One region of the Pseudoalteromonas sp. Isolate6 genome, then DNA from elsewhere that is predicted to be linked to it. Evidence: predicted binding sites of a transcription regulator. Region 1 holds the regulator's gene; each other region holds the start of a gene.
The links. The regulator sigma-54, encoded in region 1, starts transcription at its own class of promoters, with help from an activator protein. The targets are predictions, from matches to a motif close to GTTGGCACGNNNNTNGNNT.
Positions count from the first base shown of each region.

Region 2: the regulator sigma-54 is predicted to act here: its motif matches at 2,396-2,414, upstream of fliE (flagellar hook-basal body complex protein FliE).
Region 3: the regulator sigma-54 is predicted to act here: its motif matches at 3,215-3,233, upstream of L1D50_RS09890 (flagellar basal body rod protein FlgF).

Region 1 is NZ_JAKEVK010000017.1:13,649-20,743, reverse strand. Features, by position in the region: gene pmbA (metalloprotease PmbA) at 1-661, shown strand, start outside; gene mgtE (magnesium transporter) at 723-2,081, opposite strand; gene L1D50_RS04160 (HPr family phosphocarrier protein) at 2,432-2,701, opposite strand; gene rapZ (RNase adapter RapZ) at 2,702-3,568, opposite strand; gene ptsN (PTS IIA-like nitrogen regulatory protein PtsN) at 3,561-4,019, opposite strand; gene hpf (ribosome hibernation promoting factor) at 4,021-4,308, opposite strand; gene L1D50_RS04140 (RNA polymerase factor sigma-54) at 4,338-5,837, opposite strand; gene lptB (LPS export ABC transporter ATP-binding protein) at 5,884-6,609, opposite strand; gene lptA (lipopolysaccharide transport periplasmic protein LptA) at 6,609-7,095, opposite strand, start outside.
Region 2 is NZ_JAKEVK010000009.1:370-7,464, forward strand. Features, by position in the region: gene L1D50_RS02275 (ATP-binding protein) at 1-819, shown strand, start outside; gene L1D50_RS02280 (sigma-54 dependent transcriptional regulator) at 816-2,195, shown strand; gene fliE (flagellar hook-basal body complex protein FliE) at 2,453-2,785, shown strand; gene fliF (flagellar basal-body MS-ring/collar protein FliF) at 2,806-4,524, shown strand; gene fliG (flagellar motor switch protein FliG) at 4,517-5,557, shown strand; gene fliH (flagellar assembly protein FliH) at 5,561-6,376, shown strand; gene fliI (flagellar protein export ATPase FliI) at 6,449-7,095, shown strand, end outside.
Region 3 is NZ_JAKEVK010000053.1:3,971-11,065, reverse strand. Features, by position in the region: gene flgB (flagellar basal body rod protein FlgB) at 159-569, shown strand; gene flgC (flagellar basal body rod protein FlgC) at 572-1,003, shown strand; gene L1D50_RS09900 (flagellar hook assembly protein FlgD) at 1,021-1,704, shown strand; gene flgE (flagellar hook protein FlgE) at 1,746-3,146, shown strand; gene L1D50_RS09890 (flagellar basal body rod protein FlgF) at 3,270-4,034, shown strand; gene flgG (flagellar basal-body rod protein FlgG) at 4,051-4,839, shown strand; gene flgH (flagellar basal body L-ring protein FlgH) at 4,856-5,539, shown strand; gene L1D50_RS09875 (flagellar basal body P-ring protein FlgI) at 5,592-6,659, shown strand; gene flgJ (flagellar assembly peptidoglycan hydrolase FlgJ) at 6,769-7,095, shown strand, end outside.

The sequences.
Region 1 (7,095 bases):
GGCCAAATTAGGTAGTCGTAAGGTATCAACGCGTAAAGTGCCTGTTATTTTTCGAGCGGATATCGCGAACAGCTTATTTGGGCACTTAGTGTCAGGTATTGGTGGCGGCGCGCTATATCGTAAGTCTAGCTTCTTGTTAGACTCTTTAGACACACAAATTTTTAATCGCTGCGTAAACATTGAAGAGAAGCCACATCTACTAAGAGGGCTTGCTTCTAGTCCTTTTGATAGTGAAGGTGTAAAAACCATAGACCGTGAAATTATCACAGATGGCGTACTGAATACTTACTTATTGGCAAGCTATGCTGCACGTAGAATGAATATGCAATCGACAGGTCACGCGGGTGGGATCCATAACTGGTTAGTAAAACCAACACACGGTGATTTAACCAGTCTACTTGCGTCGATGGGTACTGGTTTGTTAGTCACTGAACTAATGGGGCAAGGTGTTAATACAGTAACCGGTGATTACTCAAGAGGCGCTGCTGGTTTTTGGGTCGAGAATGGTGAGCTGCAATATCCTGTGAGTGAAATTACGATTGCTGGCAATTTAAAAGATATGTTTATGGGGATTGAAGGCGTTGGCGGTGATATTGAGTGTCGAGGCGCAGTACAAACCGGATCTATACTACTCAATAATATGCAAATAGCGGGCGAATAACTCTCTTCCTCAGCTCAAGAAATGCTGGCTTTGACCAGCATTTCCCGCCATTTCGACACTGTTACACTAATAACCAAGTCGCTGTGCCAAGGAATGCGAAGATCCCGACGATATCGGTAACGGTTGTTAGCACTACACTGCCAGCTAGTGCTGGGTCGATATTCATTTTCTTTAGCATAATAGGAATACTGGCACCCGCGATACCAGCTGCGACTAAGTTCATAAACATCGCAAAGGCAATAACGGCACCGAGTGTAAAATCCCATTGCCATATAGCAATAACCCCAGCGATCAATACAGACCAAAGCACACCGTTTAGTGCACCGATCGCCAGCTCTTTACCCATTAAAAACTTTTGGTTAGTTTGGTTAATATGACCAAGGGCAATACCACGAATAACTAGAGTTAGTGTTTGGCTACCGGCAACGCCACCCATACTTGGCACTATGCCATTTAACACTGCGAGAATAGGTAAAATATCCAGAGTACCTTCGAAGAAGCTCGCAACAAACGCAGCCATCAAGGCGGTTAGCAGGTTAATCCCAAGCCAAATAGAGCGGCGCTGGCTACTTTTTAGAACTGGCGCAAAAGTATCTTCTTCATCTTCAAGACCTGCCATACTTAATAAGCTGTGCTCGGCATCTTCACGGATAACGTCAACAACGTCATCAATGGTGACACGACCAAGCAAATGAGCGTTATCGTCAACGACAGGAGCAGAGATCCAGTTGTGGCGCTCAAAAAGCTGCGCCACTTCAGATTCGTCCATAGAGATAGGGATCGTTTCTTTATCTTCATCCATCCAGTCTCGAACCATACTGTCAGGAGATTTAGTTAATAAAGTATTGACTGATAAGGTGCCTAAAAAGCAGTTGTCTTTATCAACTACATATAACTCATCTGTACCATTTGGCAACTCACCTTTAAGACGTAGATATCTAAATACAACTTCTAAGGTAACATCGGGGCGAATGGTGACCGTGTCGGTGCTCATCAGGGCACCTGCCGAGTGTTCCTTGTAGGACAATGCTTGTGTCGCACGTTCTCTGTCTTGGCTATCCATCGCGCCAATAACATCTTGGTAGACGGTATCAGGCAGGCTCCTTAGGACATCACCAAGATCATCGTCGTCCATGTCTTCTGTAGCGGCAGCAATTAGCTCCGGCTCCATTTGGGCGATGATCCCAAGTCTTACGTCCTCTGACAGTTCCTCCAAGACATCCCCTTGGATATCTGGGTCGACGAGCTGCCATAACATAGAACGAACTTTATGCGGAGATGACTCTAACAGTAGTGCTGTATCACAAGGTGCCGTCTCTGCGAGCATGCGCCTAACTTGAACAAACTGACCACTGTTTAAGGCTTTGGTTACCTTTTGGAGTTGTTCCAGTGTGTAGTCTTGTTCAAATACTTCAGGCATAGGCATCCTTTTTGATAATAGTGGTGACTATCGTGATTAAGTTAACCCTATTCGTATACTTTATTGCAGAAATCAATTTCTTAATTTGAATGCTATTCGTGTTGTTTCTGCTGGTGGGTTGTTATCGTTAATACACCTTAAAGGTGTACGCAACGATAATTTAAGTTTACCTCGGTAACTAACTTTACCGCACGAAAGAAACCTAAATTGGTATTACAGTGTAACTCAGTTTACTGGGAACTACCAAGGTTTACGCTTAATTATGAGAGACTTATTAGACCACTTTGGTTACGGAGGAGGGGGAGATTAGCAGGGAGTAAATGAATCAGGCCTTATTGTTTTACCGGCGGTTATTCGGATTCATTAAACTTATTTTCTATCAGTCCACCAATGGCATCTAATGCATATTGAGCATCAGGGCCTTCGCAGACAACTCGTACCTCTTTGCCTTGGCTACTTTCAAGTAACAGCAGTGCTAGAACGCTATCAGCAGCTGCGCTTTTGTCTCCTTGATATAAGGTCACTTCGGCATCAAATTGGGTAGCTAATTGAGCAAGAACCGTCGCAGCTCGGGCATGCAGACCTAGCTTGTTCTGGATTAAAAACGTATCTTCTAACATTTAACCCTCTTGCTCACGATGACGAATTTTGACGTTAGGGTGGGTTTTAGCAAAACGCTCGCCTATGGTTTGTGCGAGGTATACCGAACGGTGCTGCCCTCCAGTGCATCCTATTGCGATTGTTAGATAGCTGCGATTGTTACGTTCTAAGTGTGGTAACCAAGTTTGTACAAAGGTTTGAATTTGCCAAGTAAACTTTTGCACTATGCTGTGACTCGACAAATAGTCTTTGACTGGCTGATCTAGGCCCGTGAGCGGCTTAAGCTCAGGTTCCCAATGTGGATTGGGTAAAAAGCGCGCATCAAAAACGTAATCCGCTTGTTTTGGAATACCGTGTTTAAAGCCGAAAGATTCAAAGGTAATAATGAGTTGTTTGTCTTTTTTACCTAAGATTTTTTCGCGAATATCTTCAGCAAGTTGATGAACGCTCAGGCCTGTAGTATCAATGAGGAAGTCGGCGCGAGTGATCAATACATCTAATAATTCTCGTTCTTTCTTAATTGCAACATCTAATGGGAGGTTATGCAGTGAAAGCGGGTGCAAACGGCGTGTTTCTGAGAAACGTTTTATCAGGGTTTGATCGTCACTGTCTAAATAAAACAGGGTAGGTTTGGCGAAGCCTGGTAAGTACTCAAGAATGTCATTAAACTCGTCTTGTTCTTTAGGCAAGTTTCTAACATCAATGCTCACTGCAATTTTATTATAATTGTCGGAAACACTACGGACTAAAGAGGGCAGTAAGTTGACTGGAATATTATCTACACAATAGTAGCCCAAATCTTCCAATACTCGAAGCGCTACAGATTTACCAGAGCCAGATCGGCCACTGATAATGATAAGCTCGAGTCCTTTTTCTTCATCACTCATCAAATTCACCTTGGATCACTGCATATAACTCATCATCACTTTTTGCTTGCCTAAGCATTTTGCAAAAAGACTTGTCTTGGAGTGTATCAGCAATCGCCGCTAAGGTCTTCAGGTGCTGTTGATTATCACCTTCAGGTACGATGAATGCGACAAAAATATCGACCGGCTGCTTATCTATGGCTTCAAACTGGATCCCTTGCTCACTGACAAGTACCATTGCAAGGATTTTATCTAACCCTTCAAGTCGTCCATGAGGAATAGCAATGCCTTTACCAATCCCAGTGCTACCTAATTTCTCTCGCGCCATTAAAGCGTCCAAGATAGCATGCTGACTGGTATTTGGAATTTGACTATGAGCCAGTTCGCTGATGTATTCTAAAATACGTTTTTTGCTATTAAAAAGGACCGCAGCTTTACTGCAGTCCTTGTTCACTAATTCACTTAATTTCATCTTAGTGTCGAGTGAGCTTCTCTTTGTGTTTAATAACTTGACGATCTAGCTTGTTGATAAGGCCATCAATTGCGGCATACATATCTTGATGCTCTGTTGATGCAAATAGTTCGCCGCCGTTTACGTGTAATGTTGCTTCTGCTTTTTGTACTAGCTTCTCGACATCTAGGATCACATGCACGTTATTGATATGATCAAAGTGCCTTTCTAGCTTCGCAAACTTGTTGGTGACATAGTCTCTTAATGAGTCAGTAATTTCTACATGGCGACCAGTTAGATTTAGTTGCATAAGCATTTTTCCTTCTTGGGTTTTACGTCTTATATCAAACTTTTACGCTGATTTGACGGTGGAATGGCCAGGGATTCACGATATTTTGCAATCGTGCGTCTCGCTACCTTAATTCCTTGCTCAGCTAAGATATCTGCAATTTTGCTGTCACTCAATGGCTTCGCGGTATTTTCTGCAGCTATCAGCTTTTTGATAAGTGCCCTAATTGCTGTGGAAGAGCACTCACCTCCATTTTCTGTACTTACATGGCTAGAGAAGAAATACTTCAGCTCAAATATTCCCCGAGGTGTATGCATATATTTTTGTGTTGTCACACGGGAAATTGTGGACTCATGCATCTCAACCATTTCAGCAACATCATTTAGCACCATAGGGCGCATTGCTTCGGGGCCATGTTCAAAGAATGCCTGTTGTTGTTGCACAATGCAATTGGTAACTTTTAATAAAGTATCATTTCGGCTTTCTAAGCTTTTAATAAACCATTTTGCTTCTTGTAAATGAGAGCGAATAAACTGACTATCCGTACTGGATTTCGCCGTTCTAGACATCGCAGCGTAGTGATCGTTTACTCTTATTTTAGGCATAGCATCAGGGTTTAGCTCTACGACCCAACGACCTTTTACTTTTTTCACCGATACATCAGGGATCACATACTCAGGTTCTTCATGAATAATGCTTGCCGCAGGCTTTGGGTTAAGACTATGAATTAGCGTCATCACCTCTTTGAGATCGGCTTCTTTAAGGCGCGTTTTCTTAGCCAAAGTTCGATAGTCACGGCTGGCAAGCAAATCAATATGCTCTGTCAGGATCATTTTCGTTTCGGCAATCCATGGCGTATCTGGGGCGAATTGGTTTAGCTGAATACATAAGCATTCTTGTAAACTACGCGCAGCGATACCAACAGGGTCAAAAAGCTGAATACGTTTGAGTACGGCTTCGACTTCATCTAGCTCAATAGGCTCTTCGCTATCTTCGTCATTAATGCTCTCTAAAATGTCTTCGCAAGAGAGTGTTAAAATGCCTGACAGGTCGACCGCTTCAATAATCGCAATCGCAATAGCTCTATCTGTTGGACTAAATGGGGTCAACTCAAGTTGCCACATGAGATAATCATGGAGAGATTCAGAGGTTTCCCCTTGATAAACATTATCGTCATCAGGGAGTGGACCTGAGCTGGCGGCTGGAGCTGCGCTCATATACTCGTCCCAAGTGACATCCATGGCGAGATCATCGCTCACCGTGTCTTTGCTCATGGCGGTATCTGAGTCTATCTCATAGTCACTAACCGATGCTTCATCGCCTGAATTTTGATTATCTTCAGTGCTGCTCTTTTCTTGGCCGTGTTGGTCAGCATTTTCGCCGTCAGTATTATCACCTTCTTCCACTTCCAATAATGGATTGCTGTCTAATGCTTCTTGTATTTCCTGTTGCAGATCCAATGTACTAAGCTGCAGCAAGCGAATAGCTTGTTGCAGTTGTGGAGTCATTGTAAGTTGCTGCCCCATGCGCAGCTGTAATGATTGCCTCATGTATCTCTAACAATCCTTTTTAACAGTTATTAATACTACGTCTTAACTATAGCTTGAATTGTTCGCCTAGGTAGACATCTCTTACGGTTTGATCTGCCAAAACATGTTCTGGCGTGCCTGCAGCGATTAACTCACCATGTGAAACGATGTAGGCCTTTTCACATACGTCTAGTGTTTCTCTTACGTTGTGATCGGTGATTAATACACCGATACCGCGGTTTTTTAGGTGCTCTATGATTGTCTTTATATCTAACACCGAAATTGGATCAACACCAGCAAAAGGTTCATCTAACAGGATAAACTTGGGATTAGCGGCTAAAGCGCGAGCAATTTCTACCCGTCTTCTTTCGCCTCCCGATAATGCCATACCCTGTGAATCGCGAATATGTTGAATATTAAATTCATCTAATAACTCATTTAGCTCAGCCTCTCTTTCAACTTTAGTTAAGTCTTTTCGAGTTTCTAAAATCGCCATTAAATTTTGATAGACCGTGAGCTTTCTAAAGATTGAAGACTCTTGCGGAAGATAGCCAATGCCAAGTCGCGCGCGGCTATGCATCGGTAGTAAAGTGATGTCTTCGCCATCAATCTGAATAAAACCTTTATCGCTTGGTACTAATCCTACTATCATGTAAAAAGTAGTGGTTTTACCTGCGCCATTTGGGCCTAACAAACCTACAATACTGCCAGCTTGGACACTTAAGCCAACATTCTTGACGACTTCACGACCTTTATAACTCTTTGCTAAACCCGTTGCTTTGAGCTCGCTCATTAATTGTTACCTTCTTCCTGCGCTTTTTTATCTTTTGCGTCTTTTTTATCATCTACAGGAACAAGTATGGTTCTTACACGGGAGTCTTCTTGATCTGAGCGCTCAGCGCTGATCAATTGCTTTTCAATGTCGTAGGTGATGACTTGCGCATTGATTTTTTGCCCAGTTTGATTGATTTCCGCATCGCCAGAAATCACTAGGGTTCCTTTAGCTACATCGTAACGGATTTCATTTGCTTTGGCTTCTAGCAAGTTGCCATCAGGTTGACGTTCGCTAAAAGTGGCAGGGCTGCCAGTTGCAACAAGCAGCTGTTTATTTGTACCAAGCTCTGCGCGGCGGTGAACCTCTAGGCGGTCAGCATTTATTTTTCTGTTGCCATGAATAATTACAACATTCTGTTCAAAAATACCGATATTGCTTTGCAGCTGAGCTTGCTGACGGCCAGCATCAATAATGACTTCATTTTGTTCTGCGGCAATAGCCAGA
Region 2 (7,095 bases), on a different contig from region 1:
GACGGTCATGAAGTCTCTCTTAAAGATGGCAGAAGAATTAAGCTAGATATTACCGCGCTAACACCAGAACCTGGCCAGCTCATTTTGATGACAGATCTCACCGAGACGCGCAGGCTTCAAAGTCGTGTTGCGCATATGCAAAGATTGAGTGCATTGGGAAAAATGGTCGCTTCACTGGCCCACCAAGTGCGTACGCCGTTATCGGCTGCGATGTTATATGGTGCAAACCTAGGTGCAGCTAACCTTCCTTCGGCTTCTCGAGAAAAGTTTCATGACAAGTTGATGTCTCGCCTAAAAGACTTAGAAAGCCAAGTTAATGACATGCTGTTGTTCGCTAAAAGTGGTGAACAACAAGTCGTTGAGCGAGTGTCAATGCAACAGTTATTGAGTGAAGTCAAAGCGGGTGCTGACGCTATGGTTGAGCTTAACCAAGCAAAGCTGGAAGCATTTTTACCCGAGCCAGATATCGAAATATTAGGTAATCGTACTGCGCTTGCAAGTGCGATCCAAAACCTGATCCACAACAGTATTCAAATTATTGGCAGTGCGGCACACATTGAACTTAATGCAGAGCGCGAGCCGTGTGGCGAGTATGTACGTATCTCAGTTGTTGATAATGGGCCTGGCATTGATGAAACCTTAGTAGACAAGTTGTTTGAACCATTTTTTACAACTAAGTCGCAGGGGACTGGGCTAGGACTTGCGGTGGTTAATTCGGTTGCTAACGCGCATAAAGGGTTTGCGCAGGCAGACAATGTTGAAGGTAAGGGTGCGCGTTTTAGCTTGGTACTACCACTAATTGAGGCGGAGGAACTATGAGTAACAGAGTTTTAGTTGTTGAAGATGATGCTGGTTTAAGAGAAGCACTCATTGATACATTGCAGCTTTCAAATATTGAGTGCGTAGAAGCAAGTTGTGCGGAACAAGCCGTTTTATTGCTAAAGCAGGAAACCTTTTCTTTGGTGGTGAGTGACGTGCAAATGGGTGCCATGAGTGGACTTGACTTATTAAAGACTATTAAACTCAACTATCCAGAATTACCAGTATTGATGATGACAGCATACGCAACCATTGATGATGCGGTTGAAGCGATGAGATTGGGCGCTATCGACTATATGGCCAAGCCATTTGCACCTGAAGTGTTGCTCAATATGGTTGGTCGTTATTTACCTGAGAAGGAAAAAGAGACTGACGGCCCCATTGTTGCCGATCCAAAGAGTATTAAACTACTTGAACTGGCTGCAAAAGTAGCTAAGTCGGATGCCAGCGTTATGGTACTTGGGCCAAGCGGTTCAGGTAAAGAAGTGTTGGCTCGCTATATTCACGATAAATCAGATAGAGCAGACGAGCCTTTTATCGCAATTAACTGCGCTGCAATTCCAGAGAATATGCTTGAAGCAACCTTATTTGGCTACGAAAAAGGGGCGTTTACAGGTGCCATTCAAGCGTGTCCTGGAAAATTTGAGCAAGCGCAAAAGGGAACCATTTTGCTTGATGAGATCACTGAGATGGATTTGGGCTTACAAGCAAAACTACTTCGTGTGCTACAAGAGCGTGAGGTAGAGCGTCTAGGCAGCAGAAAAACCATTTCACTGGATGTCAGAGTGTTGGCAACCAGTAACCGCGATTTAAAAGAAGCGGTGGATGATGGGGTATTTAGAGAAGATTTATATTACCGTCTCAATGTTTTCCCGCTAGAGTGGCTGCCATTGAAAGACAGAGCGGGTGATATCGCTGTGTTAGCTGAGCATTTGTTGGTAAGACATACGCAAAAAGCAGGCAAGTCAACACCTATACTAAGCAGCGGTGCAAAGCGCAAGCTCAGTTCGCACACTTGGCCAGGAAACGTACGGGAGCTAGACAACGTTATTCAACGCGCCCTAATTTTGTTCCAAGGTAATGAAATTCAAGAAGATGATATTTTTATCGAAAATTTCTCACCGATGGCTTTGGTTGAGTCATCTCCAACTGTAAACCATGAGGCATCAGTTTTAATGGAGCGCTCGCAAAGTGATGATGAGATCATTAGCTATAAAGATGAGTTACAGGATAAAGAGCACCAAATTATTTTAGATACGCTGGCAAAGTTTAATGGTAAACGTAAAGAGGTAGCGGAGGTATTGGGCATGAGCCCTCGCACACTTCGCTATAAGCTGGCGAAAATGCGAGATTTAGGGATTGCGCTACCCGCTTAACCTAAATTACCTGAGCTTAAAAGGAATGAGTTAACTCATTCCTTATCCAAACCTCAAGTTAAATTTTATCTGTTAATTCAAGTTTAATAAGGTGCCTATAAAGATCAGCAGATCTTAGGCACCTAATTTTCACTTCTATGTACTGCCAATTTTTCGACATGCAAAAAACAATGTAACATACTGAAAAATAAAGGTTTTAAGTTGGCACGTTTTCTGCTTTATTAATGGTAACTAAGAGTTATTTTGAGTAAAGCATCATGAAAGTACAATCATCAGCGCTATTTCAAGAAATGCAGGCTATGGCTGCAGAAGCGACGAGAAACACACAGCCATCAGTGCAGCCAGTAAAGACGGCAGCATCTTCGTCGGCTCAGTTTGGCGATTTACTCTCAGACGCACTTAATACAGTTCATGGCTTACAACAAGAAGCAAAACAAAAAGTCACCGCAGTTGAAATGGGTGACAGAAGCATTTCTCTTGCAGAAGCCATGATAGCGAAACAAAAATCGTCGGTCGCTTTTGAGGCTACAGTGCAAGTTCGTAATAAACTTGTTGAGGCCTATAAAGAAATCATGAGCATGCCAGTTTAATTGAGTGACTGTGGAGAGTAATCGTGGCTACTAATCAATCAACAGATCTTACGCTTTCCGACGCAGCGCTGAATAATGACAGCGGTTCGGATGAGCAACAAGAGCAAAAATCAGGCTACTTCAGTGCGCTAAGCGGTGTTGATATGTTGCGCCAGGTTACTCTGGTTATTGCCCTTGCTATTTGTTTAGCAATCGCAATCTTTATTATCATTTGGGCGCGCCAACCAGATATGCGCCCACTTGGTAAATACCCAACAGAAGAACTCGTCGAAACGTTAGACTTTTTAGATCAACAGAAAATTGAATACCAACTCGATGGTAATACCATTTTAGTTGCTGAGTCGGACTATCAGGACATCAAACTACGGATGGCGCGTGACGGTTTTACCCAATCTCCGAGTTCTGGCACTGATATTCTGATGCAGGATATGGGTTTTGGTGTTAGCCAACGTCTTGAAAGAGAGCGCTTAAAGCATAGTCGTGAGCAACAACTTGCGAGAACAATTGAAGAGTTACAAGACGTAAACCGTGCAAAAGTGTTACTCGCAATCCCAAAAGAAAACGTCTTTGCACGTCGTGAGAAAAAGCCCTCGGCAACCGTAGTTATTACCCTTAAACGTGGTAAAACGCTTGGCGGCGAAGAGGTCGATTCAATCGTAGACATTGTGGCATCAGCGGTACAGGGCTTAGAGCCTTCACGCGTGACAGTGACTGATCAAAACGGTCGTCTACTCAACTCAGGTTCTCAAGACTCTTTGGCTGCGCGCTCGAGAAAAGAGTATGAAATTGAACGTAAACGTGAACAAGAGTATCTAGAGAAAATTGATAGCATACTGATCCCAACAGTGGGCCTTGGTAACTTTACCGCGCAGGTTGACTTAACGATGGACTTCAGCGCAGTTGAAGAAACACAAAAACGTTATAACCCTGATTTACCTGCGGTTCGCAGCGAAACAACGTATGAAGAAAATAATATTGGTGGCTTAGCTGTGGGCATCCCTGGAGCGTTGACTAATCAACCTCCTGTAAACTCAAATATCCCAGAGATTGCTGGGCAAGGCAGCAATGGTCAAAGTGCAACACCAAGCAGTAATCAAAAAGAAGCAACCCGTAACTATGAATTAGATACTACTATCAGCCATAAGCGGCAGCAAACAGGTGTTATTCGCCGGATCAGCGTGAGTGTAGCCGTTGACTATCTCGCCAAGCCTGATGCTGAAGGTAACATGGCAATGGCTCCGCGTACGCAAGAAGAGTTAAACAACATTCGTCGTTTGCTACAAGGTGGTGTGGGCTTTGATATGCAGCGAGGTGATGCATTAGAAGTGGTAACGGTACCATTTGTGCGTGAAGATCTCACTGAAATACAAGAGATACCACTTTGGGAGCAGGACTGGTTCCAAAAGACCATCCGTCTTGTTGCAGGTACCTTAGTGATCATTGTGCTAATCTTAGCGGTAGTAAGACCTATGCTTAAACGTCTAATTTACCCAGATGACACGCTTGAAGATTTTGATGAAGATGCGTTGACCAGTGGTGTAGATTTAGGCGACAGTACACTAGATATGCTAAATAACGATTTCGATGAGTCTGCGGTTGGCTTCTCTTCTGACGGTAGATTACAATTGCCAGACTTACATGGCGACGAGGACTTACTTAAAGCAGTACGTGCCTTAGTTGCTAACGAACCAGAACTCTCATCACAAGTTGTGAAAGCGTGGTTGACAGAAGATGACTGATCAAGAACAAAAACAATTGCCCGCAGCCTTTGACGTTGACAAGCTAGACGGCGTCGACAAGGCTGCCATCTTACTGCTCAGTTTAACTGAAGAAGATGCGGCTCAGATTTTAAAACACCTAGAGCCTAAGCAAGTGCAAAAGGTTGGTATGGCGATGGCCTCCATGGACGACCTATCCCAGGCTAAAATTGCAGCTGTACACAATTTGTTTATTGAACAGATTCAAAGCTTTAGTACGATTGGTTTCCAATCTGAAGACTTTATTAAGAAAGCACTAACCGCAGCGCTTGGTGAAGACAAAGCTGCGAGCCTTATTGATCAAATCGTTATGGGTTCTGGTGCAAAAGGCTTGGACTCGTTGAAATGGATGGATTCAAAGCAAGTTGCCAATATTATTCGTAACGAGCACCCACAGATCCAAACGATTGTATTGTCTTATCTTGAGCCAGAGCAATCCGCCGAGATTTTGTCACAATTTCCTGAGAAAGTGCGCTTAGACTTAACGATGCGTATTGCAAACTTAGAAGAAGTACAACCGGCGGCACTACAAGAACTAAACGAGATAATGGAGAAACAGTTTGCAGGTCAAGCTGGCGCACAAGCTGCGAAAATGGGTGGCTTAAAAGCTGCAGCGGATATCATGAACTACTTAGACACCAATGTCGAAGGGCAGTTGATGGACTCAATTCGAGAGCACGATGAAGAAATGTCGCAGCAAATTCAAGATCTCATGTTCGTGTTTGAGAACTTAATGGATGTTGAAGATCGAGGCATTCAGGCAATTCTGCGTGAAGTGCAACAAGACGTACTAATGAAAGCAATAAAAGGCGCTGACGAATCCTTAAAAGATAAGATCATGAAAAATATGTCCAAGCGGGCAGCTGAGATGATGCAAGACGACCTTGAGGCTATGCCACCTGTGCGGATAAGTGAAGTGGAAGCTGCACAAAAAGAAATTCTGGCAACGGCTAGACGTTTGGCTGATTCGGGTGAAATTATGCTTGGCGGCGGCGGTGGTGAGGAGTTCCTATAAGCCATGGTCGATAAAAAGTTGTATAAAGGCCGCCCGGTGAGCACTGAAGCTTTAGATGAGTTACTAGAAAATTGGCCCATTCCGGATGTTACCGATAAGCCCGAGAAATACCGTGGCCGTTCTACAGCCTTCGGCACGCCGTTGGAAGAGTTATATACTAAGAGAGAGGTAAGCGCTGAACCAGAGCCACAAGAGCCTGAGTTTCCAACGCTTACGCTTGAAGAGTTAGAGCAGATCCGTCAAGACGCCTATGACGAAGGGATCAAACAAGGCCATGAGCAGGGCTACATTGAAGGCTTTGATAAGGGCGTCTCTGAAGGTAAGGAAGCAGGTTATAAAGAAGGCCTTGAAATAGGAAAAGAAAAGGGCCTTGAAGAAGCCCAACCCCTTATTGAAGAGAGGATGAAAGCTCTATCGAGTATTTTAGATGGCATGCAAACACCGCTTAAAAAAGTAGATGATGAGTGTGAGAAGCAGCTTATTTTACTCGTCAATTTATTGGCAGAGCAAGTTATTTTTAAAGAGCTCAAGACAACGCCCGAACTTATTTTAAACGCGTTGAAAAAAGCGATGGATGCGTTGCCTGTCAAAGAGCAAACAGTACGCATCCATCTTCACCCCGAAGATTTAGCCTTAGTGCAAGCCATGTACGGCGAAGAACATATACAATCTCAGCATTGGCAGTTACTTCCGGAACCTACCTTAGACAGAGGTGGGTGTGAGGTGAAAACGCCGCAGTCATCTATTGATATGACGCTTAAAAACCGCATTAGTGAAGTATTGGAATCATTTTTGCAAGACAGTGGTATAAACCATTAATACTGCACTGCTATCCAGATAAGCTAAGCTATCAAACTAGGATAGCGATGCCTTCCTAAGGTAATTGCGAAAATGTCGACATCTGCAGCTATGAGTGAGCGCATCAATAAGTATCATAAATTTATCAAACCATACGGGGTTGCGGTCGCAGGCAGCCTCACCCGTGTGGTTGGCCTCACTCTTGAAGCTAGGGGCCTTAGTGCACCCGTCGGTAGCCAATGTAAAATCGAGACGTTGGGCGGCTTTATTGATGCAGAAGTCATCGGTTTCAATCAAGAAACGCTTTACCTCATGCCAAATGATCATATCACTGGTGTTCTTCCTGGAGCGCGCGTGATCCCAAAAGTAAAAGATGCAGGATTACCTGTTGGGATGGGTTTACTTGGCCGTGTAGTTGATGGACTTGGTAGACCACTAGATGGTCTTGGTGCCATTGATGCTGAGAAACACCTAAAATTTGCCGCAGCGCAAATCAACCCACTTGCAAGACGTCCAATCGACTCACCAATGGATGTAGGTGTGCGTGCGATAAATTCGATCGTGACAGTGGGTCAAGGTCAACGGATGGGTCTATTTGCAGGGAGTGGTGTGGGTAAATCGGTACTGCTTGGCATGATGACACGAGGCAGTGAAGCGGATGTTATCGTCGTAGGCTTGGTCGGCGAACGTGGTCGTGAGGTGAAAGAATTTATCGACGAGATTTTGGGCGTCGAGGGTAG
Region 3 (7,095 bases), on a different contig from region 1:
GACGTTCCCTCTTATTTCTTTCACTCCTCTGTATTATTTCAAGTTTAGTTATTCCAAAAATATAATATAACATATTGAATTTTAACGAATAAATTTGATTTGAAAACTGGCCTAAAGATTGCTTTATCATATCTGAGTCAATTTTTTGGAGTCAGATAATGGCAATTAGTTTCGATAAAGCGTTGGGAATTCACCAGCATACTATGCTGCTTCGCTCACAACGCGCTGAAATTCTAGCAAGCAATATCGCAAACGCAGACACTCCAGGATACAAAGCTAAAGATATTGATTTTGCCAGCGCTTTAAAAGCGGCAAAAACAATGCAAAGAAGCGGCAATGATATGGTTAGAACAGATGCAAAACACCTAAGTGGTGGTACCAAAATGAGTAACTCGTCTGAACTATATCGTTCGCCAAATCAAGCAGATACAGGTGATGGTAACTCGGTCGACATACAAGTGGAACGAAATTTGTATGTACAGAATGCATTAGAGTACCAAGCCAGTTTGCAATTTCTTGGTGGTAAGTTCAGTGGTCTTAAGAAGGCACTCGGCGGGCAAGGGGCATAATTATGAGTTTATATAACGTTTTCGATATTGCGGGTTCAGGAATGAGTGCACAGAATGTGCGACTAAATACCACCGCAAGTAATATCTCAAACGCAAACTCAGTGAGTTCTAGTCAAGATGATGTTTATCGCGCTAGGCACCCTGTATTTGCCGCTGAACTTTCCAAAGCTTCAGCTTCCCAGAGCAATGTCGCGGGATCGTCAGTTGGAGTAAAAGTATTGGGTGTGGTTGAGAGCGATAAGCCGCTTCAAGTTGAATACAACCCAAACCATCCAAGTGCTGACGCAAATGGCTACATTTATAAACCGAATGTGAATGTGGTAGAGGAGATGGCAAACATGATTTCTGCTTCTCGCTCTTACCAAACCAATGTTCAAGTTGCAGACGCTGCAAAGCAAATGCTTAGTAAAACATTGCAACTAGGCCAGCGCTAAATTGGGAGTAACAGCTGATGAGTAATAATGTAAATGCCACTTCTTCAACGGGTGTAGATTCACTCTACTGGGATAGGCAAAAGCAGGCTGAGGAGAAAAAGCCCAGAGATGAGCTATCGCAAGAAGATTTCTTCTCGCTGCTGACTCAACAGCTCTCTTTCCAAGATCCGAGTAAACCTGCAGACAATGATCAAATGATCGCGCAGATGACAAGTTTTACCATGGCTGAGGGGATCTCAAAGTTAAATGAAAACTTTGACTCGTTGGCTGCATCAATGACTTCTAATTCGGCGCTTCAGGCATCGACACTGATTGGTAAAAAAGCATTACTCGAATCGACGACGTTGGAACATGGCGACGATGCACTTACAAAAGGTTCTGTGATTGTACAGGAGCCAGTTCAGAATTTATCAGTGGGTATCTATGATGAATCTGGAGCGCTCGTAAATACGCTTGAATTTGGCGAACAAAGTGTTGGCGCTGTGCGTTTCGATTGGGATGGTAAAAACAAAGACGGTGAGATGATGCCTCCAGGTGAATACACCATAAAAGCGGAGGGCATGATTGAAGGTGAATATCAAACTTTACCGTCGGCCACATTTAGAAATATAGACAGTGTTAATGTTAATGGTGCTAATGGCATCGTCATTAATACCAAAGAAGGCGCGGTGCGCTTAACTGATATTGCTGAAATAGCATAGTAGTTTTAAAGAATTAACCTTAAGAACTTAGAGGTGAGAGTATGAGTTTCAATATAGCACTGACAGGTATTGCCGCCGCGCAAAAAGACTTGGACGTAACAGCAAACAACATTGCTAACGTAAACACGACTGGTTTTAAAGAGTCTCGCGCAGAATTTGCTGACGTTTACGCGTCTTCGGTTTTTAGCTCAGGCAAAACGAAAAATGGTGATGGTGTACAAACTACGATGGTTGCACAGCAGTTCCACCAAGGGTCACTAAAGTTTACGCAAAACTCGCTAGACTTGGCGATTGAGGGCGAAGGCTATTTTGCCATGTCAAACTCTCTGCAATCACAGGATTTTACGTATTCTCGAGCTGGTGCATTTAAATTAAATAAAGACAACTTTATCGTGAATGCAAAAGGTGACTACTTGCAAGGCTTCCCTGTTGATCCATCAACCGGTGATACAACGTCTTTGAGTTTGAGCACAACATCGCCCGTTCAAATTCCAGATGCATCAGGTTCTCCTCGAGCAACATCGCAAATCTATACTTCGTTTAACTTAGATGCGACGGCGCAACCACCTACGATTGCTTTTGATCCTGAGCAACGGGCCTCATATAATTCAAGAACGGCAATTACGGTATATGACTCGTTGGGTGAATCACATACATTACAGTTATTCTTTAGAAAAACGGCGGATAATGAATGGTCAACTTACGCAACAATGGACGATAAGCCATTTAACCACAATGCGCAGCAAATTGACCCGACAGCTACACCACCTGTGCCATACACACCAGTAAGCGTATTTCGTTTTGACGCAAGTGGTATTCCTTCACAAACAGCGGATGATCCATCAGCTTCACCACTGACATTTAGTAACAATACTGGCTCGACATTTAACCCCTTAAGTCTTGCTGGACCTCAAGATGCAGTTGACCCAACTATCGGTATGTCAAACTTGCTTGATAACGGTGCAACTTTTCCAAATGACATTGTTGTTAACTGGCGTGATGAAGCAAATACTGCTCAAAAACTACCAACGCAATACTCATCTGGTCGATTTGAAGTAAAAGCATTGGAGCAAGACGGTGCGACCGTTGGCCGTTTAGCTGGTATTGATATTGGTACTGATGGTAAAGTAGTGGCTTCATATACTAACGGCGACTCAACGTTCTTAGGGCAAGTAGCGCTAGTACGCTTCCCGAATTCTCAAGGCCTTCAGGCGATTGGCAATACTGAGTGGAAGAAGAGCCTATCTTCTGGTGAACCTCTTGCGGGTGAGCCAAACACAGGTACGCTTGGTGGTATTAGTTCATCGGCCCTAGAGCAATCGAACGTTAACCTGACTAACGAGTTAGTAGACCTTATCAGTGCTCAACGTAACTTCCAAGCGAACTCTCGGGCGCTTGAGGTTAACTCTACATTACAACAAAATATATTACAGATCCGATAATATATTATGCCCTCCAAAGGCTGCTCCAAAGGCAGCCTTTTTTATGTCCGTCAAAAACATCTCCTCACTTTGGCACTGTGCTTGCATTAACTAAGTTAAGTTTGAATTTTATAGGTCATCGTCATGGATAAAATGGTGTATATCGCAATGTCAGGCGCTAAGCAGAGCTTACGCGGTGTGGCACTTAAAGCGAATAACCTTGCTAATGCCAACACGACTGGCTTCAAAGCTGATTTTGCACAAGCGCGCTCAATGCAGGCGTTTGGCGAAGGGCTACCTACTCGAGTTTTCGCGATGCAAGAGCGCCCTGGTACTAATATGACTGGCGGTGCAATTGTTGAAACTGGCCGAGAGCTTGATATTGCGGTAGATGACAAGTCGTGGATCAGTGTTGTTGATGCATCGGGTGAAGAAGCTTACACCAAAGTCGGCACACTCAACATTCGTAATGATGGTGCGTTAGTCACCGCTCACGGGCGTCAACTTATTGGCGAAGGTGGGCCCATCGTCTTGCCTATCCCTGTTGATAAGGTGGTTTTTAGTGACGATGGCTCTATTCAAGTGCGTCCACAAGGCGCTCCTGCTAACTTTCTGGAAGTGGTTGATAGGCTGAAAATTATTGAAGCGGATAATAGCAAGCTACAAAAAGGTAATGACGGCCTTTATAGACCAAAAGAAGATAAGCTAGAAGATGGGATTTGTGGCTTTTGTGAAATATCTCCAACCGCAAAAGTGATGAGCGGCTTCTTAGAGATGTCTAACGTCAATCCTGTTCATGAGATGGTCGATATGATCAACCATCAAAGACAATTTGAAATGCAAATTAAGCTGATGAAAACAGCTGAAGAAATAGATGAGCGACACACTTCGCTCCTACGCATAGTTTAAGAGTGAGGTAGAGATTATGAATCCGGCATTGTGGATAAGTAAAACAGGCTTAGATGCTCAGCAAACTGATATTTCAGTTATTTCTAACAACTTGGCTAACGCCAGTACCGTTGGTTACAAAAAGAGTCGGGCGATATTCGAAGACTTACTATATCAAAACATCAATCAACCCGGAGGTCGCAGCTCTCAAGATACAGAGTTACCGTCTGGTTTGATGCTTGGTGCAGGTGCCAAAGTGGTCGCCAACCAAAAGAACTTTTCTCAAGGCAATATGTTAAGTACCGAAAATTCTTTGGATTGGATGATCCAAGGTCCGGGCTTTTTTGAGATTCAGATGCCAGATGGCACAACCGCATATTCAAGAAATGGTCAGTTCACGACGGACGAAGAAGGGCGGATAGTTACTTCAGGCGCGGGTTTTCCTGTGTTACCTGAGATGAACGTACCCGACGATGCACAGTCAATTACTATTTCTCAAGATGGTGAAGTATCGGTGCGAGTTGCTGGACAAGCTGAAAACGTTGTTATCGGACAATTGACAATTAGTGACTTTATTAATCCATCAGGTCTTGAACCGATTGGGCAAAACTTGTACACGGAAACCGCGGTAAGTGGTGCTCCGGTGCAAGGTAACCCAAGTGTTGAAGGGTTAGGTAAGATTGTGCAAGGCGCACTTGAAACGTCAAACGTTAATGTGACGGAAGAGCTTGTAAATCTAATCGAAACACAACGCGTGTATGAAATGAACTCAAAAGTGATTTCAACGGTAGATCAGATGCTGAGCTACATTAATCAACAGCTGTAATTGGGTAGGGGGTATTATGCGTGCATTATATTTAGCCATCGTAACGGTCGCTGCATTATCTGGATGTAGTACAACACAAAATAAAAATGTGGTGCGTGACGATCCGTATTATGCACCTATCTATCCCGAGGATAACCAAGCCCAAATGGTGGCAACAGGGTCATTGTTTAATACGCAGTTTTCCAACGATCTCTATGCTGACAAAAAAGCGTTAAGAGTCGGTGATATTATTACCATCGTACTCAGAGAAACGACTCAGGCAACCAAAGCTGCAAATTCTGAGCTGGATAAATCCAGTGATTCGAGCCTAGACCCTGTGATTGGCCTAGGTGGCAACGCCATTAATATCGGAAAAGAAGCAATACAGTTTGGTGCTAAATCCAGCTCTTCTTTTTCTGGTGACTCGAAGTCTAATCAGTCCAACAGCTTATTTGGTAATATTTCAGTTAATGTCACCCGAGTATTGCCTAACGGTAATTTAGTGATCCGCGGCGAAAAGTGGTTAACCCTTAATACCGGCGAGGAATTTATTCGCTTGGAAGGATTGGTAAGACCTCAAGATGTGACGGCAGATAACACGGTTGAGTCCAATCGAGTGGCAAATGCCAGAATTCAATATTCGGGTAAAGGTGATCAACAAGAAGTACAAAGTGCAGGTTGGTTAACGAGTTTCTTTATGAGCGCGCTGATGCCGTTTTAAGGTGCTGAAAATGAACAATATGTTTAAGAATATTTTGCTTATCGGTGCGGCCATGACGTTGGTTGGTTTTTCTTCTTTGGCTTCTGCTGAGCGAGTTAAAGACGTCAGTATGGTTGAAGGTGTTCGTTCAAACCAACTGGTTGGCTACGGCCTCGTTGTAGGCTTGCCTGGTACCGGTGAGCAAACCAGATTTACCGAGCAGAGCTTTAAAGCGATGTTGAATAGCTTTGGCATAACGATGCCCGCAAGCTTAAAGCCAAAAATTAAAAATGTTGCGGCTGTTGCGGTTCACGCTGACTTGCCACCTTTTGTTAAACCCGGTCAAACCATTGACGTGACTGTGTCATCTATTGGTAGTGCTGGTAGTTTACGAGGCGGTACTTTACTTCAGACTTTTCTTAAAGGGGTTGATGGTAATGTATATGCAATCGCGCAAGGTAGTTTGATTGTTGGTGGTTTGGGCGCTGATGGTGCCGACGGGAGTCGAGTTGTGATCAATACGCCGACTGTAGGCCGCGTGGCAAATGGCGCGACAGTGGAACGAGCGGTACCAAGTCCGTTTACTCAGGGCGATTACATCACCTTTAACTTGAATAGGCCCGACTTCACTACCGCAAAGCGCTTGGCCGACACGATCAATGGACTTGTTGGACCAAACAGCGCAAAACCTATGGATGCAGCCTCAGTGCGAGTAATTGCCCCAAGAGATCCGTCTCAGCGCGTTGCTTACTTGTCTACGCTAGAGAATCTAGAATTTAAACCCGCAGATACCGCAGCGAAGATCATCGTTAACTCTCGCACAGGCACTATCGTTATTGGCAAAAATGTCAAGCTACAGCCTGCGGCAATTACCCATGGCGGCCTTACCGTAACAATTGCTGAGCAGCAAAATGTATCTCAACCTAATGCGCTGGCGAATGGTGAAACAGCAGTGACGCAGCAAAGTATTATCGACGTAAATCAGGACGACTCTAGAGCGTTTGTATTTGACCCAGGCGTGAGCCTTGATGACTTGGTTAGAGCAATTAACCAAGTTGGCGCAGCACCAGGCGATTTAATGGCGATCCTTGAAGCGCTAAAAGAAGCGGGCGCAATAAATGGTCAATTAGTCGTCATTTGATGTTCTATTATTAATCAACTAGTTAGCCTCACAATTGTGAGGCTTTTTTTTTGGCTCGAATTTTGCATTTCTATTTGTATAGTTATTAACGTCAAACAGTGCTGAGTGTATGAACACCGACCAATTGAAAAATCAAAGCTTTTTCGACCTAGGAAACCTTGATTCGATCCGTAAAGAGGCGCTGAAAGGTGCTGGCGATCAAGGTGCCTCTGATCAGGCATTGAAGAAGGCGGCACAACAGTTTGAGTCTATCTTTACGCAAATGTTGTTACAGAGCATGCGTAAAGCGAATGAGGCGCTAGAGGATAAAGACAGTCCATTTAACTCTAGCGGTGTCAAATTTTTTGAAGAAATGCATGATCAGCAACTTTCGATGCACTTATCTGAGCAGGGCAGCTTAGGACTTGCAGATCTGATTGTGCAACAGTTGTCTCCT